4 regions of the Pantoea nemavictus genome follow, and region 1 is predicted to be linked to each of the others. Evidence: predicted binding sites of a transcription regulator. Region 1 holds the regulator's gene; each other region holds the start of a gene.
The links. The regulator PhoB, encoded in region 1, activates phosphate uptake and scavenging genes when phosphate is short. The targets are predictions, from matches to a motif close to CTGTCATAAAACTGNCNNAT.

Region 1 (7,525 bases):
ATTTAAACTACTTTTCTTCTGTTCGCAGAGGGATAAATCGACAACGGCGCAAATTAGAACGTTTATAGCGAAGAAAGGCAATACGGGATCGGAAAACCAGAAGGATATAACAGGATAGCGGGATAAAGCAGTGAATCACGGCGGAATAGCGGGCAAACACCTCAGATGATTTGCTAAAAGTTTCCTCAGCACGAGAGATCTCTTTGCATGATCTGGCCTGAAGATGCACAAAAGGCGCGATTTACGCGCCTGTTTGTTCAGGTTTACAGCATTACCAGACTGTTCTTGCTATCTCGACCACCAGACGAATCTTCTGCCACTGCTGCTCTTCGCTCAGGCTGTTGCCCTCTTCGGTGGAGGCAAAGCCACACTGCGGGCTCAGGCAAATTTGATCGAGACTCACGTACTGCGCAGCTTCCTGCAGACGTGCTTTAACCTGCTCCGCATCTTCCAGCTCACCGGTTTTAGTGGTGATCAGACCCAGCACCACCTGCTGATGACCCGGCTTGAGGAAGCGCAGCGGCTCGAAGCCACCTGAGCGCTCGTTGTCGTACTCAAGGTAGAAGGCGTCGATATTCACGCCGCCAAACAGCACTTCCGCAACCGGCTCATAGCCACCTTCGGAAATCCAGGTAGAACGGAAGTTACCGCGACACACATGCAGACCCACGGTCAGATCGGCAGGTTTCCCCTCCAGCGCCGTATTCAGCACCTCAGCATAGATGCGCGCCAGTTCCTGCGGATCTTCGCCACGCTCGCGGATCTGCTGCTGCTGATCGCTTGAGCACAGGTAGGCCCACACCGTGTCATCCAGTTGCAGATAGCGGCAGCCCGCATCATAAAACGCCTTAATGGCGTCTTTATAGGTTTGCGCCAGATCGGCAAAATACGCTTTCAGATCGGGATAAACCGTCGCATCAATCACCTTACGGCCACCGCGGAAGTGCAGCACGCTTGGGCTTGGAATCGTCATCTTCGCCACCGCATCACCGGCAATGCTTTGCAGGAAGCGGAAGTGATCGAGCATCGGGTGATTCGGGTTGAAGGCCACTTTACCCGTGACTTTCACGCCGTGCGCTTTGGTCTGTACGCCGTTGAACTGAATGCCCTGATCGGCTTCGAACAGCTCTACGCCATGCAGATCGCCGAAGAAATCGAAGTGCCACCAGGCACGACGGAACTCACCATCGGTAACGATCTGCAGACCGTTGGCGCGCTGCTGCTCGACAACGTGACGGATTTCGCGATCTTCAACCTGACGCAGCTGGTCAGCATTGATATCGCCTTTCGCGAACTGCTCGCGCGCCTGTTTAATGGCGGCGGGACGCAGGAAACTGCCAACGGTATCGGCACGGAATGGGGAATGACGTGACATCTTCTCTCCTGGCTGAGCGCATAGTTGCGTCAGGGTATAATTTCGGCTGGTTATTTTTAGCCATCTGGATGGCTATATGTCCGAGAAGAATGCCACGCTGTTACCCCTTCGGCAATAGAAGAAAATTCAGCTCACATGAAGGAATTTCATGATCAGATGCACGTTCTTCAATTTCCCTCAATGGCGGCACGCGCTTGTGCCATCTGGTTATCCGATAACGGAAGATAACCGGCTTCGCTCACCCGTCGCTGTCCCTGAGGCGACAGCACCTGATGCAGGAAAGCACTGACCAGCGGCGGCAACGGTTTGCCGGGCGCTTTATTGACGTAGATATAGAGCGGACGCGACCAGGGATAGCGGCCACTGCGGATCGATTCGGCATCCGGCATCACGCTGTCGCCGTCTGCTGTCACCACCGGCAGCATCTTCACCCCGCTGAGATGAAAGCCAAAACTGGCGTAACCGATGCTGTTAGGCGTGGCGGCAACCGCTTGTACCACCGCAGCAGAACCCGGGAATTCGGCGACGTCGGCACGGAAATCGCCTTTACACAGCGCCTGCTGCTTAAAGAAGCCCCATGTTCCCGAAGCCGAGTTGCGGCCATAGCGCTGAATGCTGCGCGTCGCCCACTGGCTAGCCTTCAGGCCAAGATCGCCCCAATGCTGCGGCACCTGCTGTGCGCCACACAGCCGGGTAATGGAAAACAGAGCATCGAGTTGTTGCGGCGCGATGCGCGGCAACGGATTGTCCTGATTGACCACCACCACCAGCGCATCCATCGCCACCGGCACCGCAAGCGGCGGATAGCCGTAGCGGGCGATAAAGAGTTGACGTTCGTCGATCTGCATCGGGCGGCTCATCGCGCCCAGTTGCGCGGCCCCGGCCGCCAGTGCGGTGGGTGCGGTTGAGGATCCCGCCGCCTGTACCTGAACATTAACGCCCGGTGACTGGCGGCTGAAATCCTCGCCCCACAAGGTCATCAAATAACCCAGCGTATCCGAGCCGACGCTGCTCAAATTGCCGGTCAGCATAGTTTGTTGGCCGTGCGCTAAAGCAGCGCAAAGCAGCAAGCAGGAGAGCAACAGCGATTTCATCAGCGATTCCGCAATTCATTAAGACGTCTATTCTGTCGCGGCACGATTTATCGCGCAATAAATTGCGCCGCTACGTCGTGCAAACCTTAGTTAACTCGCTCTTGAATCACGTTAGCCACAATCAACCGTGGCGGCAGAAGAAAACTGAAACAGGTTTCCTGATGCGGCACGCTGGTGATCTCCAATCGCGCGTTGTGATGGCCAAGCGCATGCTTCACAATCGCCAGCCCCAATCCGCTGCCGCCAGTGGCGCGTGAGCGCGCTTTATCTACCCGATAGAAGCGTTCGGTCAGGCGCGGCAAGTGCTGCTCGCTGATGCCGGGTCCGTCATCACACACTTTAAACTGCGCGCCTTGTTGGGTGCGCAACCAGCTGATGTCGATGCGCGTGCCCTCCGGCGTGTGATTCACCGCGTTGTAAACCAGGTTGGAAATGGCGCTGCGCAGCTGTTCATCATTGCCGAACACTTTGAGATGCGGATCGGTATGGAAATGGATGGTGTGGCGTCCCTGGCTCAGGGTTTCCGCTTCACGCTGCAGCAGCAGCAGCATGCCCGGTACATCCACCGTCTCTTTCAGGTCGATGGCCGGTGCCGCTTCGATACGCGACAAAGTCAGCAGTTGCTTCACCAGGCTGTCCATGCGCCGCGTCTGCTCCTGCATGGTGTGCAACGCTTTACTGCGCGTGCGCTCGTTCATCACCGAATCATCCATCATTTCCAGATAACCCTGCAGCACGGTGAGCGGCGTGCGCAGTTCATGACTGACGTTGGCGAAGAAATTACGTCGCGCGCCCTCAAGCTGGTGCATCTGGGTGACATCACGCGCCACCATCAGCCACTGCCCTTCGCTGTAAGGCATGACGCGGAATTCCATATGATGCTGATTATTGAGGATCTGCGTTAGCGGCGTATCAAATTTACGCTGGCGGATATAGCGGGAGAATTCAGGATAACGCAGTAAGTTCAGGATGTTCTGGCCGTTATCCTCCGGCCAGCGCAAGCCGAGATGCTGCTGCGCCAAACCATTACACCAGAAAATGGTGCCCTCTTCGGTGGTCAGCACCACCGCATCCGGCAGCGATTCAGCGCCGCTGCGGAAACGTTTGATCAGATTGCCCAGCTCCCGGCGACGGCGCCGATTGCGCAGCTGCATCTGATACAAACCGTAAAACAGCGGTTCCCAGCTGCCGCGTCCGGTTGGCGGCGTCATCGAACGATCGACCCACAGCCAGTGCGACAGACGCATCAGGTTTTTGAAGTGCCAAAACATCACACCGGTCACCGCAATCAGCAGCAACCACGGCAGATAGCCGAACAACAGACCGAGCACCAGCGCAGGTAAACAGACCAGCGCCAGCTCGGTCAACAGTCTCTTCCAGGAGAGTCGTTCCAGCACGGTAAAAACTCCGTTTACGATTAGTAGCGGGCAGAGAAACGATACCCTGTTCCGCGAACGGTTTGAACCATGCGATCGTGGCCGGTCAGCTCCAGCGCTTTGCGTAAACGGCGAATATGCACGTCAACGGTGCGATCTTCGACATACACATTGGTGCCCCAGACGTGGTTCAGCAGCTGTTCGCGGCTGTAAACGCGTTCCGGATGCGTCATAAAGAAGTGCAGTAATTTATATTCGGTCGGCCCCATCTCCAGCGGTGTGGTTTCGGACATCACGCGATGCGACGAAGGATCGAGGCTCAAACCCTGCATCTCAATCACCTCTTCCACCGCCATCGGTGAAATACGGCGCATCACCGCTTTAATGCGTGCCATCAGCTCTTTCGGTGAAAACGGCTTGGTAATGTAATCATCCGCGCCCACTTCCAGACCACGTACGCGATCCTCTTCTTCACCGCGCGCGGTCAGCATCATCACCGGGATGTCGCGCGTCATGGCTTCGCGCTTCAAATGCTTGATAAACTGAATCCCGCTGCCACCGGGCAACATCCAGTCCAGCAGAATTAAATCAGGCCAGGGTTCGATCAGCTTACCAATCGCGCTGTCATAATCTTCCGCCTCAATAGGCTGGTAATCATTCTGTTCCAGCACGAAACATAACATTTCACGGATGGGAGCTTCGTCTTCCACAACCAAAATGCGCTTAGCCATTATAACTCCTGCTAGTGTGACACCGTGTCACTGGGATTTGCGGCGCCATTATGCGTCAGTTTTATGACACTTTTATGAAAACACCGCCTTAAGATAGATAGATAAAAAACGGAAATGTCACAATAAAAATCTGCTTTTTTTCTTTGTGATCTTAAGTGGTTATAATTCGCCTTCGCTAAACTCAGCACGGAGCAAACATGCGCATCATTCACACCGCTGACTGGCATCTCGGCCAGTTCTTTTACAGCAAAAGTCGGGCCAGAGAACATCAGGCGTTTCTCGACTGGCTGCTGGATCAGATTGTGCAGCATCAGGTGGATGCGCTGATCATCGCCGGCGATCTGTTTGATACCGGATCGCCGCCGAGCTACGCGCGCGAAATGTTTAACCGTTTTGTGGTGGCGCTGCAGCCCAGCGGCTGTCAACTGGTGGTGCTGGCCGGTAATCACGATTCGGTCGCCACGCTGAATGAATCGCGCGAGCTGCTGGCCTGCCTGAATACCCAGGTGATTACCAGCGCGACGCCCCACGGCGAGCAGCAGGTATTAACCCTGAAGCAGCGCGATGGCGCGCCGGGGGCGCTGCTGTGCGCCATTCCTTATCTGCGTCCGCGCGATATTTTGCGCAGCCAGGCCGGCCAATCCGGGCGCGAGAAGCAGATTTCCCTGCTGGAAGCCATCGCGCAGCACTATCAGCAGTGCTTCGCCGCCGCGCAGGCGCAGCGCGATGCGTTGGAAAGCACGCTACCGATTATTGCCACCGGCCATCTCACCACCGTTGGCGTTACGAAAAGCGATTCCGTACGCGACATCTATATCGGCACGCTGGATGCCTTCCCGGCGCAGGCGTTCCCGCCCGCCGATTACATCGCGCTGGGCCATATTCATCGTCCTCAGCGCATCGCCGATAGCGACCATATTCGCTACAGCGGCTCGCCGATTCCACTCAGCTTTGATGAACTCGGCCGCGAGAAAAGCGTGTTCCTGCTGGAGTTCAGCGCGACGCTCGATGCCGTCACGCCGTTGCCCATTCCCCACTTCCAGCCGATGCAGATGCTCAAAGGCTCCATGGCGGAGATCGAACATCAGCTGGCTCAGTTCAGCGCAAGTGCAGGCGAGCAGCCAACCTGGCTGGACATCGAAATCACCACCCAGGAGTATCTCAGCGACTTGCAGCGCCGCATCGAAGCCTTGACGGAAAATTTGCCGGTTGAAGTGCTGCTGGTGCGCCGCAGCCGTGAACAGCGACAGCGCAGCCTGGAGCGACTGGATAACGAAACCCTGAGTGAACTAAAAGTGGAAGAGGTGTTTGCCCGCCGGCTGGCGCAGGATGATCAGCTGGACGCCGACCAGGCCGAGCAGTTGACGCTGCTGTTCCGCAGCCAGTTGGCCGCGCTGGAGAATCCGTTAGCATGAAAATTTTGACGCTCCGTTTTAAAAACCTCAATGCACTGCGCGGCGAATGGTTTATCGACTTCCGCCGCGAGCCCTTTGCCAGTAACGGATTGTTTGCCATTACCGGCGCCACCGGCGCGGGCAAAACCACCCTGCTTGATGCCATTTGTCTGGCGCTCTATCACCAGACGCCGCGCCTTGGCACGCTGTCGCAAACGCAAAATGAGCTGATCACCCGCGACACCGCCGAATGTCTGGCAGAAGTTGAGTTTCAAATCAAAGGTGAAGCCTGGCGCGCCTTCTGGAGCCAGAATCGCGCCCGCGGTCAGGCCGACGGTAAGCTACAGGCACCGCGCGTCGAGCTGGCGCGCGTCGCCGATAATCAGATCGTCGCGGATAAAGTCGGTGACAAGCTAAAAGCGATCGAAACCCTGTCCGGACTCGATTTCGCGCGCTTTACCCGCTCCATGATGCTGTCGCAGGGCCAGTTTGCCGCCTTCCTCAATGCCAAACCCGGCGAACGCGCCGAGCTGCTGGAAGAGCTGACCGGCACCGAGATCTACGGGCAAATTTCGATTCAGATCTACGAACGCTGGCGCAGCGCCCGCAGCGAGCTGGATACCCTGCGCGCGCGCGCAGGCGGCATGTCGCTGCTGGACGAGGCGCGGCGCGCAGAGCTGACACAACAGCTGGCAGAACTCGGCACGCAGGAGCAAATCCTCAACCAACAGCTGACGCAGGCGCAGCAGCAACAGCACTGGCTGACGCAAGCGCAGCAGCTCACCCAGGAACAGCAGCAGGCAGAACAGACGCTGCTCGCTGCACAACAGGCCTGGCAGCAGGCCGATAGCGATCGTCAACGGCTGGCGCGTGCCGAACCGGCAGAAAAACTGCGCGATAAGTTGCAGCAGCGCGAACAGTTGCAACGCGATCGGCTGTCGCTGGAGCAGCAGTCACAGCAGCTTCACAGCCAACAGCAGCAGGCGAAAACCGCTCTGCAGCAGGGCGAAAGCCACTATCAAGCGGCACAGCAGGCGCGTGAGCAGGCTATCCAGCAACAGCAGCAGTTGGAAACGCTGCTGACCGAACAGGTTATTCCGCTGGATCACCGCATCGCCAATAACGCCCAGCAGCTCAGCGAGCAACAACGGCTACACGTTCAGCAGCAGCAGGCGCTGCACAACAGCCAAGCCGCACTAAGTCAGCAACAGCAGGTAAGTGAACGTTTACAGCAGCAGCTCACCCAGCAGCAGGAATTCCGTACCCGCGAAGCCGCTGTCGCCGATTGGGGCGCAGAACTGACGCGCTGGCAGGCGGAGATCGCGCGGCTCGATGAGCGCGAACAGACGCTGACGCAGCTGAATGCGCAGCAACAGCAGCAGCGCAGCCAGCTTGCGCAGCATCAACAGGCGCAGGCTGAGCGTGAACAGGCGGCGCAGCCGCTGCAGCAGGCCGAAGCTCACGCTGCTCAGCTGCGCCTGCAAGCGGAGCAAGTACTAACTTCGCTCGAGGCCGAAGTCAGCACGACTCAGCTGCGCAGCGCGCTGGCTCAGCA
Region 2 (7,525 bases), 290 kb from region 1:
AAAGCGCTGGATCACCTCAGCGTGAGGCCACTGGAGGCGATTAACATCATTCGCAATCTGCTCAAAGTCGATGCATTTCTTATCCCCATGTCGGAACAGCCGGTCGATCTGGTGGCTCAGGATGGCGAAGGGAATATGGTATACGGCGAAACTGCGATTGATGAAATGAGACAGCCGCCCGAAGAGTTGATGCTGCATCCCAACGTGCAGCCGACGCGTGAAGCGATCGAGGCAATAGGCGAAGCCGACTTGATTCTGATCGGCCCTGGCAGTTTTTACACCAGCCTGATGCCCATTTTGTTGATGGAAGATATGGCGCGTGCGCTGCGTCGCACGCCTGCCACCATGGTGTTTATCGGCAATCTTGGTCGCGAACTGAGCCCGGCAGCCGCCAGTCTGAATGTCGCGGATAAGCTGGCGATTATGGAAAAAGCCATTGGCAAGCGGGTGATTGATGCGATTGTCGTCGGGCCGTCAGCGGATATTGCCGGTGTGGAACAACGCTTAATCATTCGCGAACCGCTGGAAGCCGCCGATATTAAATATCGACACGATCGCCAGCTGCTGCGCATCGCGCTGGAACACGCGATTCAAGCGGTTTAGCTTCCAGGTGCGCATTTATGCGCACCCTACGCAGGCACTACGAAGCAGCAATAAACAGTTCGCGCAGCTGATGTAACTGATCGCGCACGCTGGCCGCCTCTTCGAACTCCAGATTTTGCGCATGCTGCTGCATCTGCCCTTCCAGCTCGTGAATTTTCTTCTGCATCGCCTGTGGCGTAAGCGCCATGTAGTTGGCTTCTGCTTCTGCCGCAGTGCGCGAGGCGGTTTTGCCTTTGCCGCGCGTTTTTACCACATTTTTGCCGAGCTCAAGAATATCAGTGATCTTCTTGTTGAGCCCTTGCGGCACGATACCGTTCTCTTCGTTGTATTTTTGCTGCTTCTCGCGACGGCGCTCGGTTTCGCCCATCGCGCGCTCCATCGACGGGGTAATTTTGTCGGCGTAGAGAATAGCCCGGCCGTTGATGTTACGCGCGGCGCGGCCGATGGTCTGAATCAGGGAGCGCTCAGAACGCAGGAAGCCCTCTTTATCGGCATCCAGAATCGCCACCAGCGACACTTCCGGCATATCTAACCCTTCACGCAGCAAGTTAATGCCGACCAGCACATCAAATTCGCCGAGGCGCAAATCGCGGATGATCTCCATACGCTCTACGGTATCGATATCAGAGTGCAGATAGCGCACCTTCTCGCCGTGCTCTACCAGATATTCGGTGAGATCTTCCGCCATGCGCTTGGTCAGCACCGTAACCAGCACGCGCTCGTTAATCTCCACACGCTTGCGGATTTCTGACAGCAGATCGTCGACCTGCGTCGCCACCGGACGCACTTCGAGAATCGGATCGAGCAGGCCGGTTGGACGCACCAGCTGATCGATCACTTCGCTGCCCGATTTTTCCAGCTCGTAGTTGCCCGGTGTCGCCGAGACATAAATGGTTTGCGGCGCTGAAGCCTCAAACTCTTCAAACTTCATCGGGCGGTTATCCAGCGCCGACGGCAAGCGGAAGCCATACTCCACCAGCGTCTCTTTACGCGCCCGGTCGCCGCGATACATGCCGCCAATCTGCGGAATGGTCACGTGCGATTCATCGACCACCAGCAAACCATCTGCCGGTAAGTAATCAAACAGGGTCGGAGGCGGCTCGCCCGGTCCACGGCCAGAAAGATAGCGCGAGTAGTTTTCGATACCGGAGCAGTAACCCAGCTCGTTCATCATCTCTAAATCGAACTGGGTACGCTGAGAAATGCGCTGCTCTTCCAGCAGCTTATTGTTCTCCAGCAGCACCTTACGGCGATCCACCAGCTCAACTTTGATATCTTCCATCGCCTGCAGAATGCGCTCGCGCGGCGTCACGTAGTGCGTTTTGGGATAGACGGTAAAGCGTGGAATGACGGAGTCAATCTGGCCGGTGAGCGGATCGAACAGCGACAACCGCTCAACTTCTTCGTCAAATAGCTCAATACGCAGCGCAATATCGTCCGATTCGGCCGGAAACACATCAATCACTTCGCCACGTACGCGGAAAGTCCCGCGCTGGAAAGCCTGATCGTTGCGCGCATATTGCAGCTCCGCCAGTCGACGCAAAATGCTGCGCTGATCGATAATCATGCCGCGCGTTAAGTGCAGCATCATTTTTAAATAGAGGTCGGGATCGCCCAAACCGTAGATGGCAGAAACCGAGGCCACCACAATCACATCACGACGCTCGAGCAGCGCTTTGGTGGCCGAGAGACGCATCTGCTCAATGTGTTCATTCACCGACGCATCTTTCTCGATAAAGGTGTCAGAGCTCGGCACATAGGCTTCAGGCTGATAGTAATCGTAGTAAGAGACGAAAAACTCCACCGCGTTATCCGGGAAGAACTCCTTCATCTCGCCATACAGCTGCGCTGCCAGGGTTTTATTCGGCGCCAGCACCATGGTCGGCCGATTCAAGTCAGCTATCACGTTCGCCACGGTAAAGGTTTTACCTGAGCCGGTTACGCCCAACAGCGTTTGATGCGCGAGCCCATCCTCAAGGCCCTCTTCAAGGCGGCGAATGGCCTCAGGTTGATCGCCTGAAGGCTTGAAAGCGGAGTTGAGTTTAAAGGCTTTGCTCATGTTTTGGCGGTTCCAGCAGATGAAGTCGGCGGGCAGGCTGCTAATTCTACTCTGCTATGACGAATTTGCCAGAAAAAAATACTGGACATAATTACAGTAACCTTGCACGATTATGGCACGTGCCGATGATTTTCTTCAGTGCAATTTATGCGGCAAGCAGCAAGCTGTTGTTGCGCAATGTTATCCCCAAAGGGAGGACGCTTTTAACATTTGTCAATAGAGTGTCATTAAATTGCAGTCTGATGACAAGGCAGATAAATCGCATGCTTGATTTTAATTAACCTGCTGTTTTAATTAAATTTCACCTAAAAGCCCAGATTCTCATCATAATGTATGAAGGCCGCGAATTTACTCGCTTGCGCCCGGTTTTCAGTCGCTAATGCACAAGGTTATCCACAGTAATGGTGGATAAGTGAATCCAGCCCCGAGCCCATCAGCTGTGTATAATTTTCTCCCGCGTCTTTTTAAGGGCGAAAAAATTTATTTTCGTATTTATTTTTCTCCCATTGCGTGTCGCATTAACCTCCTCTTTTTGCCCATCAACGGGCGTTTCCGCGTAGAAAAACCCGCCGTTAAGGCCACTTATTTCTTCAGTGCGTGCTTTACGAACGATCAGATGCACCAGAAACGTTGAGTAGTCAGCACCGTCAAAGTGCAGTCGAATTTATTACCGTCTGGAATTGTTAAGCGTTACTCAACTTTTAAGCGCTTATTTGCTCGGTTTCAGACGATGACCCGCTTATATCTTTAACCTGGCCTGGGAATTGCAATGATTAGCGGTATGGAGTGACGAGTCCATATCGGCTATTGCCGACGACAATGGTGTCCATCAATCGTGCACGACTGTATGCCAGACGACACAGAGCGGGAGCATTCAGGCTAATAATCTGGAAGGAGTATGTCAGATGCTGAGTTTACGTTCGGTGAATCAGTTTTACGGTCAAAACCACATCCTATGGGATGTGGATCTCGATCTGCCACCCGGCACCTGCACGGGCGTGCTGGGCAGTCCAGGCATGGGCAAAACCACGTTAGTGAACTGCATCATGGGTCGTTTGCCGATTAACAGCGGTTCAATGACCTGGCAGGAGGATGGCTCCCCCCCGGAAGATTTGCTGCTGCAGCCCGCGGAACTGCGCGCCCGCACCGGCATTGGTTATGTGCCGCAAGGTCGGCATATCTTCTCGCAGATGAGCGTGGAGGATAACCTACTGATTGCCCTGATGGCGGCACAGGACGATCGCAGCCGCGCCATTCCTGAAATGGTGTTTGATCTGTTTCCTGCGCTCTATTCACTGCGCCATCAACGCAGCGGCGAGTTACCGATGGATCAGCAGCAACATCTGGCGCTGGCGCGCGCGCTGGTGCTGCAACCGAAGCTGGTGATTCTGGATGAGCCGACGGAAGGGATGTCGCCGTGGCTGGAGGAGGAGATGGGCAATCTGATTCGTCGGCTCAACCGGGAATATGGTTTGACGATTCTGCTGCTGGAGCAGCACGTATCCTTCGTTCGTCGCGTCGCCGACTACTTCCTGCTGCTGCATCGCGGACGCAACGTAGCGCACGGCAAAGTGGCGCAGCTGGATGACGTTACCGTGAGTAAGTGGTTAACCGCGACCTAGATATCCTGGTCGCCGTAAATGGCGACCCTTATATCTCGATCATTCTCCTCCGGGTGCTATGATCCCCGACTGATCATCGGGAAGTTGCTGGTGAGATGGGGGCGACCCCTGGGCACAAAGCCTGCTTAGTAGATTCATCCCCGGCAACTTAACTCCCGCCTTCAAGACCGGACGGTATCCTGTGCTTCGAGCACGCATCCATAAGGATGGTCATGGCGGTTTCCCTGATGCTGTTAAGGAGAATCTATGCAAACACGTATGCCCGTCGGTATTGATATTGCTTCGAAAAAGTTTGATGTGGCCGTCTGGAAAGGCGAGACGTCTTACAAAACCAAAGTCTTCCCCAACACGCCTAAAGGCTTCAGCGCCCTGAAGAAATGGCTGGGGCCGTTCGGCTGCTGCCATATCTGCATGGAGGCCACCGGCGCGTACAGCGAGCCGCTGGCCACCTTCCTGCACGATGAGGGCTATGACGTCAGCGTGGAAAATCCGGCGCGCATTAAGCGCTTTGGCCAGGCCGAACTGAACCGTAATAAGACGGATAAGGACGACGCGCGCATGATAGCGCGCTACTGCAAAATGCACGGCCCCTCGCTGTGGCAGCCGGCACCACTCAATGAGCGCAGGCTGAAAGCGCTGGTGAAGCGCCTGACGAACCTTCAGGAAATGCGGCAGATGGAAGAGAACCGTCTGGAGATATCGGATGCGGTAGTGCAGCCCTCAATCCGCGTGGTCATTGCGGCGCTGGATGCGCAGATAGACGAAACAAAGCGGGCAATAAACGACCATATCAATAATGACCCGGACCTTAAAAAGAACAAAGAGCTGCTTGAATCTATCCCGGGTATCGCGGGCGTGCTGAGCAGCACGATGCTGGCGTATATGGGCGATATGTCGAGGTTCAGAAGCAGCAAGGCGCTTGTGGCGTGGGTGGGTCTGAACCCGATGCGGCAGGAGTCCGGCGAGTGGAAAGGCAAAAGCCGGATATCGAAGATGGGGAACAGCGCGATGCGTAAGGCGTTGTACATGCCAGCGATAGTGGCAATGAGGTGGAATCCGGCGGTCATCTCGCTGAAGAACCGTCTGGATGCGGGCAGGAAAACGGGAAAAGTCGTGGTATGCGCGGCGATGAAGAAGCTGCTCCAGCTGGCTTATGGTGTGCTGAAATCAGGCCGTCCGTTCGATACCAAAATATGTCTTGCCAGGTAACTGGCAAGACGGTATCTACAAAACCGCATCAAGCACCGTAGGGTCGCCATTTATGGCGACCTGGTTTATTGCGGTAGTGTCAGATAGCGCCCGCACTCGGCCTGCTGCGCCTCATCAGTAAGATGCGGGATCTCACCCAGCAACGGCGCGTCAATACGTTGTCGCAGCGTGGCGATATATTCCTGATGGCGTTTGCCCGGCGGCTGGATATCATTAGCTATCCAGCCCGCCAGACGTAACCCGCGCGCTTTTACCGCTTCGGCGGTGAGCATTGCATGGTTGATACAGCCTAACTTAACGCCCACCACCAGGATCACCGGCAACTGCTCGGCTTCCACCCAATCGGCGTAAGTTTGCGTCTCAGATAACGGCGTAAACCAACCGCCCGCGCCCTCAACCAATATCCACTCCGCCTGCTGCTCCAGCGCGCGCAAACCCGCTGACAGTGCCGCAAACGCGATCGGCCTGCCCTCTTCCGCACTGATAATATGCGGCGATGTCGGTTCGAGGAACGCCAGTGGATTCACCTGCTCGTAACGCAGCGCCAGGCTGCTGTAGCGCTGCAATGCCAGCGCATCGCTGTTGCGGATGCCGTCCGGCGTCATTTCGCAGCCGGATGCTACCGGCTTGTAACCTGCTGTGCGCAATCCTGCGGCACTTGCTGCCTGCAACAGCGCACCGCTGGCCACGGTTTTGCCTACTTCGGTATCGGTTCCGGTAATAAACCAACGTGTCATTTCGTTAAAACTCCATACATCAGGTGATAGCTGAGGCGATATCCGGCCTGATCCTGCGGCCAATACTGTTCAAGTTGGGCTAACTGGGAACGCGTCACGGCGCTGGCGCCGCGTCCATCGTGCAGATGTGTGGCACCAATGCCTTTCAGGGAGCGCATCGCGCTGAGCGCGCTCGGGAAATGCAGCGTAACGATCTGCTGCTCTGCCTGCATCGGCAGGGCGACAGTGGCGGCATGAAACTGTGCGGCGCTGAGGAAACGATTAGCGTGACGACGACCATCCAGCTGCGCCCACGCCTGATGCACTTCATGCAGCGAACCGTCGAGCAGCGTGGAAAACAGCACCGTGCCGCCCGGCCGCGTGACGCGCAAGCATTGCTGCAGCGCAGTGCGCAGATCGCTGCTCCACTGCACCGCCAGGTTGCTCCACACGCCGTCAACGCTGGCATCCGCGAGCGGGAGATCATCAATATCACCCAGCACATAGTCATGCGCCGATTGTCGCTCGCGCGCCGTTTGCAGCATGTTGGGTGAGAGATCGAGCGCCGTCAGCGTGCATCCGCGATCGCGCCAGTAGCGGCTATACCAGCCGGTACCACAGCCGGCATCCAGCAGATGCGGACCAAAACCGGCCGGAGCCAGCGCCAGCAACGCCTCGCCGCTCAGTCGCTGTAGCTGCGCATGCTGTTCATAATGCGGTGCCGCCCGACCAAATGCCTGCGCCACCGCCTGTTTGTTAACCTGCAGCGTCATACAGCGCCTCCAGCAAACGATCTATGTCATCGGTATGATGCGCAGCCGTGAGCGTGATACGCAGCCGCGCCGTGCCCGGTGGCACGGTAGGCGGACGAATCGCGCTCACCCAACAGCCGGCTTGCGCCAGCCGCTGCGACAACGCCAGCGCCGCACTGTTTTCGCCGATGATTAAGGGTTGGATGGCGCTATTGGATGCGCCTAACTGCCACGGCAAATCCGCAGCGCCGGCGCGGAAGCGCGCAATGTGGCTGTGCAGCCGCTCACGCAGCGCATCGCCTTGCTGAATCTGCCGCAGCGCCGCCAGCAGCGCGCAGCACTGCGCCGGTGGCATCGCGGTGGAGTAGATCAAATGGCGGGAAAATTGTTCGACATAATCGGCGGTGGCGTCATCGCACAGCAGCGCGGCGCCGCTGACGCCAAATCCTTTACCAAAGGTAACAATCAGCAGCTCCGGTTTCACCTGCTGCTGCCAACAGCTGCCGCGTCCTTGTGCACCGGTAACACCGATACCGTGCGCATCATCCACCAGCAACCAGCCGT
Region 3 (7,525 bases), 2.7 Mb from region 1:
GCTGTTGCAGCACGCGCTGCTGCCCGGTCAGCAGCTGGTGATCGATGCGCAGCGCCCCGGCTGGCCAGCGTGGATTGATGCCGGCCAGCTGGAGAACGCGTTGATCAATCTGGTGGTGAATGCGCGTGATGCCATGGCGCAACAGAGCGGGGAAATCCGTCTGCGCATCTGGAATCAACGCAAACAGGAGGCCGACGGCAAGCGCGATCGCGTCACCATTGAAGTGATCGACCACGGCTGCGGCATGTCGGCCGAGGTGCGCGAGCAGGTATTCGAGCCGTTCTTCACCACCAAAGCCATCGGCAGCGGCAGCGGTTTGGGCTTATCGATGGTCTATGGTTTTGTGCGCCAGTCCGGCGGACAAATCGAGCTGGAAACCGCGCCCGGCCAGGGCACCACCGTGCGCCTGCTGCTGCCACGTGCACCCGAAGCGGCGCAGCCGCTCAGCGTGCCGCCGCCGTTAGTGCCGCAGCGCAGCAACGACCGGCTGGTGCTGGTGCTGGATGACGAGCCGACGGTGCGGCAAACGCTGTGCGAGCATCTGCATCAGCTCGGTTATCTGACGCTGGAGTGTGGCGATGGCGAAAGCGCCCTGGCGCTGCTGCGTCAGACGCCGGATATCGAACTGCTGATCAGTGATTTGATGCTGCCGGGCGGGATTAACGGCGCGGATGTAATTCGTCAGGCGCAGGCGCAGTGGCCGCAGCTGGCTACCGTGTTAATCAGCGGCCAGGATCTGCGCCAGACTCCGGTGACGCTGCCGCTGTGTGAGCGGCTGGCGAAACCCTGGCAGCAGGCGCAGCTGGTGCAGGCGCTAGAGCGCGCCTGGCAGCGCAGTGAACGGCTTAATCGCGCGCGGCAGGCTGCCACAGCGGCACCCCTTTCCCCGTGATGTAGCGTTTACGCAGCTTGCTGGAGATGACATCCATCATCATCACCACTGCCACCAGGATAAGGGTCAGAAACATCACCACATCCCAGTTCCACAGGCGCATGTTCTCGGCATACACCAGGCCAACGCCCCCGGCGCCGACAAAGCCGAGCACCGCCGCCGAACGGGTGTTGGACTCAATCTGATACAGACTGAGTGCGAGGAAGGTCGGGAATGATTGCGTGAAAATGCCGTAACGGTGTTTCTGCAGGCTGTTAGCGCCCACCGCGCTCAGGCCGCGGCTCGGTGAGCGCTCCACCGCTTCGTGCCCTTCGGCATACAGTTTGCCGAGCAGGCCCACGTCCTGCATCACAATCGCCAATACCCCCGCCAGCGGCCCCATCCCCACGGCGCGCACGAAGATCAGCCCCCAAATCGCCATATCAATGCCGCGCAGCACATCGAGCACGCGGCGCACCACCAGTGAAATCGGTCGCGTTAGCGGATCGTGCATCACGTTGCGCGCCGCAAGGAACGAAACCGGCAGCGCGATAAGTGAAGCGGTTAGCGTGCCGGAAAACACAATCGCCAGCGTAATCCCCACCTGAGTGAAGTAGTAGCCAAACGGCCAGTTGAGGAAATCCTGCCAGACAAACATGCGCAGGAAATAACGGCTAAGCTGCTGGCAGCCGATGAGAAAGCGGCTCCACTCAATGCCAAAAAATTCAAAAAAGAACAGGTAGTAAAGCGCGATGGCCAACGCCACCAGCGCCACGCGACGCAGATAGCGATGCTGGGCAGCAAACAGCGCAGCATGCTCCTGTTTGAGTTTGGCGACATCCGGCGCTAAGGCAATCATGGCACGTCTCCTTCTACCACGCGGCGACGCAGCCAGCCGGACAGCGTATCCAGCAGCGACACCACCACAATAATCAGCAACAGCGTGATGCTGACCTGATCGTAGCGATCGAGTTTGATATTGGTCATCAGCTCCTGGCCGATGCCGCCCGCGCCGACTAAGCCGAGAATAGTCGAAGAGCGGAAGTTAATTTCCAGACGCATAAAGCTGTAGGAGAGAAACGTTGGTTTGACCTGCGGCCAGAAGGCGAAGCGCATGCGCTGCAGTTTGCTGGCACCGCAGGCGGCCAGGCCGCGCACCGGTTTATCCGAGGCGCTCTCAATCGCTTCGTAGAACAGTTTGGTCAGGCTGCCGACGGTGTGAAGCGCCAGTGCGAGGAAGCCGGGAATGGCGCCAATGCCGAACGCCATCACAAACATTACCGCCCACGCCAGTTCGGGCATGGTACGCAGGAAGGCGACGAACGCGCGGATCGCCATGCGCAGGCTGCGCGGCGTTTGGGTGTTATCGGCGGCGAAAAACGCCAGCACACCAGCAACGCCGACCGCCACGATGGTCGACGACAGCGCCAGCTGCAAGGTTTCCCAGATCAGCGGCAGCTGGAAGTGCAGACGATAGCCCCAATAGGCCAGCGAACCTTCGGTTTTGCCATCAGCGAACAGCAACGACAGGTGCAGCACCGGCAGTGTTTCACCGATGTAGTCAAAGAAGTGTGGCAGCGATTGCCAGATGGTGAGCAGATTGAATTCAGCCATCTTGCCCGCGGCCAAATAAAGCGCCAGCAACAGCAGCGACCACAGCAGCGAGTCGCGTTTTTGCTGGCGGCGGATGCGTTGGTAGTAGTGTTCGAAATCGGTCAAGAGGGAGATTCCTGTTGGTTGGGGTGGTGTGCTGGCTGGTTCGTGCTGGCTGTCCCCCATCCCGGCCTTCCCCCACTTGTGGGGGAAGGAGACGTTGCCACATGCAGCTGCATAAGCAACATATGGCAGCATCTTCCTCCCCCGCTCGCGGGGGAGGACCGAGGAGGGGGACAGCCAGCACTATCCCTGCAGCAGCGAGCACCCAATAAATTACCCGCGCGACCCTTTCATCAAATCACGCTTCATATCGATAATATTCTGATAATCCGCCACGGTTGCCGGGCCGATGTGCTGGGCACCGCCCACCGCTTTAACAAAGCAGCCGTGATCTTCTTTATCCAGTTTCTTGATGGTTGCCACCACTTTCGCTTTGAAGTCAGCGGGCAAGTTGTTGCTCACCAGAATCGGGCCGTTCGGGATCAGCGGTGACTGCCAGATAATGCGGATTTGCTTCATCAGATCCGGATGATCCATACGAATCAAACGACCAAAGGCGCCGGAGGTATAACCGCTTTCGCGGTCGCCAATCAGCGACGTCCAGGTCACCGCGCCGTCAAACTGACCGTTCAGCACGCCGAGGATGTCCTGCTCGTGGCCGCCCGAGAAGGTCACGCTGGAGAAGGTGTTGTTGTACTTGTCATCAACCGAGCCGCCGAACGCTTTCTTAAATGCCTGGTTTGGCATCAGGAAGCCGGAGGTTGAATCCGGATCGGCCATGCCGAATGATTTGCCCTTCAGGTCTTCCAGCTTTTTGTACGGGCTGTCCGCTTTAACGATCACCACCGAGTGATAGCCCTGGGAACCGTCTTTGTCATCCACCACAATGCCGACTACATCTACCGCTTTTGGGTTCTGCAGATAAACCGAAGCGTAAGAGGCTGGCGACATACTCAGTACCAGATCGATTTTGTTGCCCAGCAGGCCCTGAATCACGCCGGAGTAGTCAGACGAGTTGCGCAGTTTGGTATCGACCTGCAATTCTTTATCGAAGAAATCTTTCACGCATTGGTTATCGCCAATCTGCTGCGTGGCGTTCTGGCCGCCAAGAATGCCGAGATTCAGTTCTTTTGGTGCTTCCGCTGCGTTAACGCCAAAAGCCATCGCAATAGTCAGTAAAGCTAAAGAGGTCAGTTTCATTGGTGGTTGTTCTCTTGCCGTGGAAGTTAGTGGAGCTGGTTAATTTCGTCGCCGTACAGCTCATGCATCAGGCCGTCGGTCAACTGGGAAGGATGTCCATCAAACAGCACTCTGCCGCGCTGAATGCCGATAACGCGGGTGCAGTAGCTTTTCACCAGTTCGATTGAGTGCAGGTTGACCATCACGCTGATGCCCTGCTCGCTCACCTGGCGCAGCACGTCCATGATGCGTTTGGTATTTTTCGGATCGAGTGACGCCACCGGCTCATCCGCCAGCAGAATGCGCGGGTTCTGCATCAGCGCCCGGCAAATCGCCACGCGCTGCATCTGGCCGCCAGAGAGGTTTTCCGCGCGCTGCAGCGCCTGCGGCAGCATGTTCATCCACTGCAACAGCTCGATGGCGCGGGCGCGGTCAGTTTCGGAAAACACTTTGAAGAACGATTTGAGCGTTGAGGTCTGGCTTAAACGCCCCAGCAGCACGTTGGTCAGCACATCGAGGCGCGGCACCAGACAGAAATCCTGGAAGATCATGCCGCATTCGCTGCGCCATTCACGCATCTGGCGGCTATTCAGCGTCACCACATCGCGATCCACTTCGCCCTGGCGATTGCTAAGAATCGCGCCCTGTGAGGCGCTGATAGTGCCGTTGAGCATATGCAGCAGCGTCGATTTGCCTGCGCCTGAGCGGCCAATCACCGCCACCAGCTCGCCCGCATGCAGATCGAAGCTCACATTATCCAGCACCAGGTTGGCGCCGTACGCTTTGCACAATCCCTGCACCGACAGCACCTTGTTGCCCTGCCCGGTGAGGGGCGGAAAAGGATTGTCGACGACGGTTTTCAGTAATGCTTGTGCCATGGTGCACTCCATCTCTTCTGAGCGGTTGATTGCCCGCTATTACGGGCAAATCGCATGAAAGCTTGATGACAGTAAAATGATTAAACGGTGACAGCGCGTTTTCACGGCAAAGCGTGGTGATCGGCACCGCACCCATCCGGGCATTGCGCAATAAATTGCGCCGCTACGGATGGTGCGAATGGTGAGAACGAGACATACAAAACGCACGTATCCGTAGCGGCGCGATTTATCGCGCACCTAGCAAATGTCGCAGCTGCTCGAGCGTATCGCTCAGCGCACCATCGTTGTTCAACGCATAGCAGTGCGCCGGCAAGGGTTCGGCCGCGCGCGCTAGCCTCTTCTCGATTTCCGCTTCCGACTCGCGCCCACGTTGGCGCAGCCGCTGTTCCAGCACCGTTGGCGACACCTGCAACACCAGCGGCAACAGCTGGGCACCGTAATGCTGCTGCACCCGCGGCAGATGCAGACGCGAACCGTTGACCAGCACGTTAAGTCCCTGCGCCAGCCACAGATCGATCTCCTTACCCAGCGCATAGTGCAGGCCATGCGCCTGCCAGCTGACGGCAAACAGACCGAGCGCTTCACGCCGCCGGAACTCCAGCTCGCTCAACGCCACATGGTTCTCGCCGCCGGCATCGGCCGCGCGCGTAATGTAGCGATGGGCGATCAGCAGGTTATCCGGCGGCGCCTCACGCAACGCATTCAGCAGACTGTCTTTGCCCGCGCCCGAAGGCCCGGTCAGCCAGATGAGGCGCGCCATCAGAACACCAACTTGCCTTGCGACCAGACGTGACGAATATGCGAATGTCCGTGATCGGTATGCGCCAGCACCAAATCGGCACGCAGCCCTTCGGCGATGCGACCGCGATCGTGCAGGCCAATGGCCTGTGCCGGATTACGCGTCACCAGCGCCGCCGCCTGCGGCAGCGTCAGCGTATTGCGTTCATCAGCGACCAAACGGAACACCGCGTCGAGCAGACTGGCGGGATAATAATCGGAGGAGAGAATATCCAGCAGGCCGTGGCTGGCGAGTTGCGCCGCCGCCACGTTGCCGGAGTGCGATCCGCCGCGCACGATGTTAGGCGCCCCCATCAGCACCTGCATGCCACATTCCCGTGAGGCGCGCGCCGCTTCCAGCGTGGTGGGGAATTCGGCGATGGCGCTGCCGACATCATGCGATTCGGCGACGTGTGCCGCCGTGGCATCATCGTGGCTGGCCAGCGGAATGCCGCGCGAACGGCACAAACTGGAGATGGCATTGCGGTTCGGCGTCGAGAACTCAGCGGCCAGCGCCAGCTGTTCGCGCTCAAACTGATCCATCTGCTCGTCGCTGAGCTGATATTTGCCCTGATAATAGGTGCGATACATCTCCAGCGAGGCGTACTGGCGCTGGCCCGGCGAGTGATCCATCAGCGACACCAGCGACAGCTCCGGCGTATTCATCAGCGCTTCAAACAGCGGCAGCGTGGTGTTGTGCGGCAGCTCGCAGCGCAGATGCAAATGGTGATCGGCGCGGTTAATCCCTTTGCGATTGCTGTCCTGAATCGCGTCGATCATTTTCGTCAGATTATCCAGACGATGGCCGCCATCACGCACGTCGCCGACGCCAATCGCATCCAGCACCGTGGTAATGCCGCTGGAGACCATCAGCGCATCATGGCTGCTCATCGCCGAGTGCACCGGCCAATCGACTTTCGGGCGTGGCGTGAAGAATTTATCGAGGTTATCGGTATGCAGCTCCACCAAACCCGGCAGCAGGAAGGCGTTTTCGCCATCCAGTGCACCCGGCAGCTGACTAACGCTGTCGCTGAAGCTGGCAATGCGTCCATCGCGGATCTCCAGCGATCCGGCCACCACTTCCTGCTCCAGCACCAGCCGGACGTTATTAATAATCATGCTTCTGCTCCTGTGTTGACTGGCTGCATGACGTGCAGGCGATCGGCGACGCGCTCGCGCACCGCTTCGTCATGGAAAATACCGACAATAGCGGCACCACGGGCGCGCGCCTGCTCAATCAGTTCCACCACCGCGGCGCTGTTGGCGCTATCCAGCGAGGCGGTCGGCTCATCCAGCAGCAGTACTGGATAGTCGGCGATAAATCCGCGCGCGATATTGACGCGCTGCTGCTCACCGCCGGAAAAGGTCGACGGCGCTAGCGACCATAAACGCTCCGGCACGTTGAGGCGCGTTAGCAGCTCTTTGGCGCGCTTTTCGCAGAAGGCGCGTGCGGTACCGCGCTCCAGCAGCGGCTGCATGACGATTTCCAGCGTCGGCACGCGCGGAATAACGCGCAGAAACTGGCTGACCCAGCCAACGGTATGGCAGCGAATCGCCAGAATCTGCCGCGCGGGCGCACTGGCCATGTCGATCCATTCACCCTGATGTTGCAGCCAGATATGGCCGCTGTTGGCCTGATAATTGCCGTACAGCGCGCGCAGCAGCGTCGATTTTCCGCTGCCTGAGCGGCCATGCAGCACCACGCATTCGCCGCCGCTGACTTCAAGATTGGCATTCTGCAGCACCGGCAGCGCGGCGCTGCTCTGGTTGTGCAGCACAAAAGTTTTGCTGAGTTGCTCTACGCGCAATAAAGGTTGCATGTTGATGTCCTGATGAATTCATTCATTGCCTGCACAGCATCGTAGCGGCGCGATTCATCGCGCGTAGTTGCGACACCGTGCCTGCGTATGCGCAATAAATTGCGCCGCTACGGAATGTGCTCGCCTTCATCGCGCGATTAACTCAGCACCGACGAAACCAATAACTGGGTATACGGATGATGCGGATCGTCCAGCACCCGATCGGTCAACCCGCTCTCCACCACGCGACCCTGCTTCATCACCAGCAGGCGATGCGCCAGCAAACGCGCCACGCCGAGATCATGGGTGACAATCACCACCGCCAGATTCAGCTCACGCACCAGCGTACGCAGCAGATCCAGCAG
Region 4 (7,525 bases), 1.0 Mb from region 1:
GCTTACCAGCAGCGGCAGATGCTGCTGGCTGAATTTCTCCAGCGCGGTGCGGCTGATTTTCTCCGCCACATCGCCAATGCGTTCCAGCTCTGAAATGGTTTTGATGATCGCCATCACCAGACGTAAATCGCTGGCGGTAGGCTGACGTTTGGCGATGATGCGCACGCAGGCTTCATCAATCTCCACTTCCATCATGTTGACCTTCTGGTCGCCGTCGATCACGTGACGCGCCAGCTCGCCATCCTGGTTGTGCATCGCGGTGATGGCATCCATCAGCTGCTTCTCAACCATGCCGCCCATAATCATCACTTGCGTGCGAATGTGCTCCAGCTCCGCATTAAACTGACCGGAGATGTGTTTGTTCAGATTTAAATTATCCATGTGCGTCTCCTGAATCAGCCGTAACGACCGGTGATGTAATCTTCGGTCTGCTTCTGTGCGGGCTTAGTGAACAAAGTATCGGTATCGCTAAACTCAATCAGCTCGCCCAGATACATAAAAGCGGTGTGATCAGAACAACGCGCGGCCTGCTGCATGTTGTGGGTCACGATTACCACGGTGTAATCCTGCTTCAGCTCGGTGATCAGCTCTTCGATACGGCCGGTTGAGATGGGATCGAGCGCTGAACACGGCTCATCCAGCAACAGGACTTCCGGACGAATCGCGATACCGCGAGCGATACACAAACGTTGCTGCTGACCGCCGGAAAGACTGTAACCGCTCTGATGCAGCTTGTCTTTGGTTTCATTCCATAGCGCCGCTTTGGTCAGCGCCCACTGCACGCGCTCGTCCATATCGGCGCGCGACAGCTTTTCAAACAGACGTACGCCGAAGGCGATGTTGTCGTAAATCGACATCGGGAACGGCGTCGGCTTCTGGAATACCATGCCAACGCGCGCGCGCAGCAGGGCGATATCCTGATTAGATGCCAGAATGTTATCGCCATCCAGCAGGATGTCACCTTCTGCACGCTGCTCGGGATAGAGCGAGTACATTTTGTTGAAGGTGCGCAGCAGCGTGGATTTACCGCAGCCTGATGGGCCGATAAACGCGGTGACCTGGTTTTTAGTGATATCCAGGTTGATGTTTTTCAGCGCGTGAAACTTACCGTAATAGAAGTTCAGATTACGGACCTGAATTTTACCGGCTGATGAAGTCACGTTACTCATTCTCGTCTCTCATAAGCAGCGCCGCCGAAGCCGCGCCGGGAAATTAGTGTTTGCCCTTGGCGAAAATCACACGCGCCGCAATGTTCAGCAGCAGCACGCACACTGTAATAATCAGCACACCCGCCCACGCCAGGCTTTGCCATTCGGCAAACGGGCTCATGGCGAATTTAAAGATGGTGACCGGCAGGTTCGCGATCGGCTGCATCATGTCGGTGCTCCAGAACTGGTTCGACAGCGCAGTGAACAGCAGCGGAGCGGTTTCACCGGCGATACGCGCTACAGCCAACAGCACACCGGTGATGATGCCGGAAACAGAGGCTTTCAGCGTAATGGCTGAAATCATCTTCCACTTCGGCGTACCCAGCGCATAAGCCGCTTCACGCATGCTGTCTGGCACCAGACGCAGCATGTTCTCGGAGGTACGAATCACAATCGGTATCTGCAACAGCGCCAGCGCCACCACGCCGGCCCAGCCGGAGAAGTGCTGCATCTGCGCCACCACGATGGTGTAGACGAACAGACCCACCACTATCGAGGGTGCGGACAGCAAGATATCGTTGATGAAGCGAATCACTTCTGCCAGCCAGTGTTTACGGCCATATTCCGCCAGATAAATCCCGGCCATGATGCCGAGCGGCGTTCCGATGATCGTCGACCAGAAAATCAGTAAGCCACTGCCGACTAAGGCGTTGGCCAAACCACCACCGGCAGTATTGGGTGGCGGAGTCGATTCGGTAAACAGCGACCAGCTCAAACCATCGACACCGCGCGTCACTGTAGTGAAAAGAATCCACACCAGCCAAAACAGGCCGAAAGCCATGGTCAGCAGCGACAGCGTCAGGGCAATTTTGTTTTTGGTACTGCGCCACGCCTGCATTTTGCGGCGCGATGCTTCCAGCTCAGCGCGAGCCTGCACTTCAATAACGGTCATGAACGGGCTCCTTCACTCTTCGCCAGTCGCAGGATCATCAGTTTGGAGATCGCCAGCACGATAAAGGTAATCACGAACAGAATCAGACCCAGCTCCATCAGTGCCGCTACGTGCACGCCGGATTCCGCTTCAGCAAATTCGTTGGCCAGCGCGGAGGTAATACTGTTGCCCGGCATAAACAGCGATGGGCTGTCGAGCTGGTAGGTGTTCCCGATGATGAAGGTTACCGCCATGGTTTCACCCAAAGCGCGCCCCAGGCCGAGCATAACGCCGCCGATCACACCGTTTTTGGTGAACGGCAGTACGATGCGCCAGATCACTTCCCACGTGGTGCAGCCGATACCGTAAGCCGACTCTTTCATCATTACCGGCGTCTGCTCAAACACGTCACGCATCACCGAGGCGATGTACGGAATGATCATGATGGCGAGAATCACGCCCGCCGCCAGGATACCGATACCAAAAGCCGGGCCAGAGAACAGCGTGCCGACAATCGGGATATTCGACATCACATTACCAACCGGCGTCTGGAAATATTCGGCGAACAGCGGGGCAAAAACAAACAGGCCCCACATGCCGTAAACAATGCTCGGGATCGCTGCCAGCAGCTCAATGGCGGTGCCCAGCGGGCGACGCAGCCAGCCTGGCGCCAGTTCCGTCAGGAACAGCGCAATGCCGAAGCTCACCGGCACGGCAATGATCAGGGCAATAATCGAGGTGACGAGGGTGCCGTAAATCGGTACCAGCGCACCAAATTGTTCGTTCGGCGCATCCCAGGTTTTATTCCACAGGAAGGAGAAACCAAATTTTTGGATGCTAGGCCAGGAGGAGAAAATCAGGGAGACGATAATGCCACCCATCAACAGCAACACGATAAGCGCGGACAGCTTAACCAGCGCGCCGAAAATCATGTCGCCTTGTTTACCGGGGGCTTTGAACGTCGGCTTAGTGGCAGCCATAGAATTCTCTGTTCTCAGGAGGATGTCAGGGCAGCACGCATGCCGCCCATTGGGGTTGGCCAACCGTCTCGGCTGGCCAGGTAAATCGGTTACTGGTACAGCGCTTTACCGGAGCTATCTTTAATGTTGGCTTTCCACGCTGCACGAATCTGGTTAGCGACGCTTTCTGGCAGCGCTGCATAATCCAGGTCGGTTGCGGTTTTGCTGCCACCTTTGTAAGCCCAGTCGAAGAACTTCAGCACTTCGCTACCTTTCTCAGCGTTAGCCTGATCTTTATAAATCAGGATGAAGGTAGTTGAGGTGATTGGCCAGGCATCGTTGCCTTTCTGGAAGGTGAGATCCTGAGCAAAGGTTTTGCTCCAGTCTGCGCCTTTCGCCGCGTTAGCAAAGCTCTCTTCGCTTGGTGCTACCGCTTTACCGTCGGCATCAACCAGTTTGGTGTAGGTCAGGTTGTTCTGCTTGGCGTAAGCGTACTCTACGTAGCCAATCGAACCCGGCAAACGCTGTACGAAAGCGGCTACGCCGTCGTTACCCTTGCCGCCCAGACCGGTTGGCCAGTTAACGGTGTTACCTTTACCAATTTTGCTGTTCCACTCTTCGTTCACTTTCGCCAGGTAGCTGGTGAAGACGAATGAAGTACCGGAACCGTCAGCGCGGCGGACCACGTTAATGTTGGAATCTGGCAGTTTCACGCCTGGGTTCAGTTTAGTGATTGCCGGGTCGTTCCACTTTTTGATGGTGCCGAGGTAGATATCACCCACGGTTTTACCGTCGAGAGTCAATTCACCTGATTTCACACCTGGGATGTTAACCGCCAGCACCACACCACCGATGACGGTAGGGAACTGGAACAGGCCATTTTTCTGCAGATCTTCTTCTTTCATTGGCGCATCTGACGCACCGAAATCGACGGTTTTCGCGATGATTTGCTTCACGCCGCCTGAAGAACCGATACCCTGATAGTTGATTTTGCTACCGGTGGCTTGCTGATACTCGGCTGCCCACTTGGCATAAACCGGTGCCGGGAATGTCCCGCCTGCGCCCGTCAGATCGGTTGCTGCAAAAGCAGAGACCGCGCTTACTGCGAAGGTGGCGGCGAGGATTCGGGCTACGGTGCTACGCATCAGTGTCATGTTCCCTCCAGGGGATTTAAAAAAATCAGGCTCAATGCCTTTTTAGTAGGAGTTAGTGATTGCTGCTGGAGGGAAAATAGGACAGTTTGATGACAGTGAAATGTACGAAATGTGACAGTTATATGACAGCATGCGGAAATGAAGCGGGCCCGTTGCGGGCCCACTCTGATGACTGATTACTCTACGGTAACCGATTTTGCCAGGTTACGCGGCTGGTCTACATCGGTGCCTTTAATTAGCGCTACGTGATAGGAAAGCAGCTGTAACGGCACAGTGTAAAAGATCGGTGCAATCACCTCTTCTACGTGTGGCAGTGAGATGATTTTCATGCCCTCGCTGTCGCTGAAACCGGCATCCTGATCGGCAAACACATACAGCAAACCGCCGCGCGCGCGTACCTCTTCAATGTTGGATTTCAGCTTTTCCAGCAGTTCGTTGTTTGGCGCCACCACGATTACCGGCATATCCGCATCAATCAACGCCAGCGGACCATGCTTCAGCTCGCCTGCCGCATAGGCTTCGGCGTGGATATAGGAGATCTCTTTTAGCTTCAGCGCACCTTCCATGGCGATGGGATACTGATCGCCACGCCCAAGGAACAGCGCGTGATGTTTATCCGAGAAACCCTCCGCCAGGCTTTCAATCACTTTATCCTGCGCCAGCATCTGCTCGATACGGCTTGGCAATGCCTGCAGCGCATGCACAATTTCGTGCTCGGTTTCGGCTTTCATGCCGTGCAGACGACCGAGTTTCGCCACCAACATCAGCAACACCGCCAGCTGCGTGGTGAAGGCTTTGGTCGAAGCAACACCAATTTCGGTGCCGGCTTTGGTCATCAGCGCCAAATCTGACTCACGCACCAGCGATGAACCAGCCACGTTACAGATCGCCAGCGAACCGAGATAACCCAGCTCTTTCGACAGACGCAGCGCGGCCAGCGTATCGGCGGTTTCACCCGATTGTGACAGCGTGATCAGCAGGCTATTTTTGCGTACCGCGGATTTGCGATAGCGGAATTCGGAGGCGATCTCCACATCACAAGGCAGGTTGGCCAGCGATTCAAACCAGTAGCGCGACACCATGCCGGAGTTGTATGAGGTGCCGCAGGCAATGATCTGAATGTGTTCGACCTGGCTCAGCAGCTTCTCGGCATCCGCGCCCAGCTCGCTGAGATCGACTTCACCGTGATTAAAACGCCCGGTTAAGGTGTTTTTAATCGCATTTGGCTGCTCGTAAATCTCTTTCTGCATGTAGTGACGATAGATGCCTTTATCACCGGCATCGTACTGTGCGGTCGATTCGATTTCAGCACGCTTAGCGGGCTTGCCTTCACGATCGATGATAGTGATTTCGCGGCGGGTGATCTCCGCGATATCGCCCTCTTCCAGATAAACGAAGCGGCGCGTCACCGGCAGTAAGGCCAGTTGATCGGAAGCGATAAAGTTTTCACCCACGCCACGGCCAATCACCAGCGGGCTACCGGAACGCGCCGCCACCAGCAGCGATGGATCGCGGCTGTCCATTATCACCATGCCATAAGCGCCACGCAGTTGCGGGATCACGCGCAATACCACTTCACGCAACGTGCCGCCCTGCTTCTGCTCCCAATGCACCAGATGCGCCACCACTTCAGTGTCGGTTTCTGAGGCAAAGTGATAGCCGCGCTCAAGCAACTGGGCGCGCAGCGGCTCATGGTTCTCAATGATGCCGTTGTGCACGATGATGATGTGCTCAGAAACATGCGGATGCGCATTGGCCTCTGACGGCTCACCGTGGGTCGCCCAGCGCGTGTGCGCGATGCCGGTGCCACCAATCAGCGGCTGTTGTTCTGCCGCTTCCGCCAGATTTTGCACTTTGCCCAGACGACGCAGGCGCGTCATGTGCCCCTGTCGATCAACCACTGCCAGACCGGCAGAGTCATAACCGCGATACTCAAGACGACGCAAACCTTCCAGCAGAATTTCTGCGATGTCACGCTGCGCTACTGCACCAACAATTCCACACATAGTAATTTCCTGACTTCATGGCTTTTGGCCATTGCGTTGTCATACGACCTGATTTCCGGCGTTGCCGGTTCCCCGAGCCTTGTAGAGAAGGGGATATAGTTATGGCACTGCTAATGGGCCGATCATTGTCGGCCCTTAAAATTTATTTTTTCTTTACCGGGCGCTGCCAGCCAGACTTCTGATTCTGCTCTTTACGGTTATAGACAAGGTCAGCGGCTGTCACATCTTTCATTATGGTGGTGCCGGCGGCAATAGTCGCGCCGCTCGCCACGCTGACAGGTGCCACCAGCTGTGTATCTGAACCGATAAACACGTTGTCGCCGATGATGGTTTTGGATTTGTTGGCGCCATCGTAATTGCAGGTAATGGTGCCGGCGCCAATATTCACGCCCGCGCCAATTTCCGCATCGCCAAGGTAGGAGAGATGACCGGCTTTGGAGCCTTTACCCAGCGTGGCTTTCTTCATTTCAACGAAGTTGCCGACGTGGGCTGCTTCAGCCAACTCGCTGCCCGGACGCAGACGCGCGAAAGGTCCAACCGTACAGGCAGCGGCTAAGGTGGCATCTTCGAGTACCGAATAGGGGCTGATTTCACAGTCGTCCGCAATCACGCTGTTTTTGATGATGCAGCCTGCGCCAATTTTGACGCGGTTGCCAAGCGTGACCTCGCCTTCGATGATCACGTTGGTATCGATCTCAACATCACGTCCATGCTGCAGCGAGCCGCGCAGATCGAAACGTGCCGGATCGCGCAGCATCACACCCGCCAGCAGCAGCCTTTCTGCCTGCTCGCTTTGATATACGCGCTCAAGTGTTGCCAGCTGCAGGCGATTATTTACCCCATCGGTTTCACTGATACGCGCCGGGTGTACCGCATTGATCACCCGGCCTTCACGATGCGCCATGGCGATGATATCGGTGATATAGAATTCGCCCTGCGCATTGTTGTTGTTGAGCTGCGCCAGCCAGCGCTTGAGATCGCCGCCGTTGGCAATCAGGATGCCAGTGTTGATTTCCTGGATTTTTAGCTGTTCTGCCGATGCATCTTTCTGCTCGATAATGCCAGTCACCGTGCCGTTTTCACGCACGATGCGGCCGTAACCGGTGGGGTTATCCAAAACCACGGTGAGTAAACCAATGCCACCAGCCGGTTTAGCGTCACGCAGACGTTGCAAGCTGGCTTGCGAGATCAGTGGCACATCGCCGTACAACATCAGGATATCTTCGTCATCAGCAAAGAAAGGGGCCGCCTGCTGCATCGCATGGCCGGTGCCGAGCTGTTCTGCCTGCAACACCCAATTAAGTGCGTTATCCGCCAATGTTGATTG

Region 2: the regulator PhoB is predicted to act here: its motif matches at 2,884-2,903, upstream of uvrB (excinuclease ABC subunit UvrB).
Region 3: the regulator PhoB is predicted to act here: its motif matches at 4,637-4,656, upstream of phnC (phosphonate ABC transporter ATP-binding protein).
Region 4: the regulator PhoB is predicted to act here: its motif matches at 4,302-4,321, upstream of pstS (phosphate ABC transporter substrate-binding protein PstS).

The regions. Positions count from the first base shown of each region.
Region 1 is NZ_JBBGZW010000001.1:3,139,585-3,147,109, reverse strand. It holds gene WH298_RS14345 (cobalamin-independent methionine synthase II family protein) at 272-1,375, opposite strand; gene WH298_RS14340 (PstS family phosphate ABC transporter substrate-binding protein) at 1,543-2,469, opposite strand; gene phoR (phosphate regulon sensor histidine kinase PhoR) at 2,556-3,866, opposite strand; gene phoB (phosphate response regulator transcription factor PhoB) at 3,887-4,576, opposite strand; gene sbcD (exonuclease subunit SbcD) at 4,774-5,991, shown strand; gene WH298_RS14320 (AAA family ATPase) at 5,988-7,525, shown strand, end outside.
Region 2 is NZ_JBBGZW010000001.1:3,425,848-3,433,372, reverse strand. It holds gene WH298_RS15760 (gluconeogenesis factor YvcK family protein) at 1-603, shown strand, start outside; gene uvrB (excinuclease ABC subunit UvrB) at 641-2,662, opposite strand; gene WH298_RS15750 (ABC transporter ATP-binding protein) at 3,568-4,284, shown strand; gene WH298_RS15745 (IS110 family RNA-guided transposase) at 4,531-5,493, shown strand; gene bioD (dethiobiotin synthase) at 5,559-6,230, opposite strand; gene bioC (malonyl-ACP O-methyltransferase BioC) at 6,227-6,982, opposite strand; gene bioF (8-amino-7-oxononanoate synthase) at 6,966-7,525, opposite strand, start outside.
Region 3 is NZ_JBBGZW010000001.1:398,213-405,737, forward strand. It holds gene WH298_RS01925 (ATP-binding protein) at 1-892, shown strand, start outside; gene phnE (phosphonate ABC transporter, permease protein PhnE) at 846-1,730, opposite strand; gene phnE (phosphonate ABC transporter, permease protein PhnE) at 1,727-2,590, opposite strand; gene phnD (phosphonate ABC transporter substrate-binding protein) at 2,801-3,727, opposite strand; gene phnC (phosphonate ABC transporter ATP-binding protein) at 3,754-4,584, opposite strand; gene phnN (ribose 1,5-bisphosphokinase) at 4,811-5,344, opposite strand; gene phnM (alpha-D-ribose 1-methylphosphonate 5-triphosphate diphosphatase) at 5,344-6,480, opposite strand; gene phnL (phosphonate C-P lyase system protein PhnL) at 6,477-7,181, opposite strand; gene phnK (phosphonate C-P lyase system protein PhnK) at 7,319-7,525, opposite strand, start outside.
Region 4 is NZ_JBBGZW010000001.1:2,098,575-2,106,099, reverse strand. It holds gene phoU (phosphate signaling complex protein PhoU) at 1-381, opposite strand, end outside; gene pstB (phosphate ABC transporter ATP-binding protein PstB) at 396-1,169, opposite strand; gene pstA (phosphate ABC transporter permease PstA) at 1,213-2,100, opposite strand; gene pstC (phosphate ABC transporter permease PstC) at 2,097-3,059, opposite strand; gene pstS (phosphate ABC transporter substrate-binding protein PstS) at 3,149-4,192, opposite strand; gene glmS (glutamine--fructose-6-phosphate transaminase (isomerizing)) at 4,369-6,198, opposite strand; gene glmU (bifunctional UDP-N-acetylglucosamine diphosphorylase/glucosamine-1-phosphate N-acetyltransferase GlmU) at 6,341-7,525, opposite strand, start outside.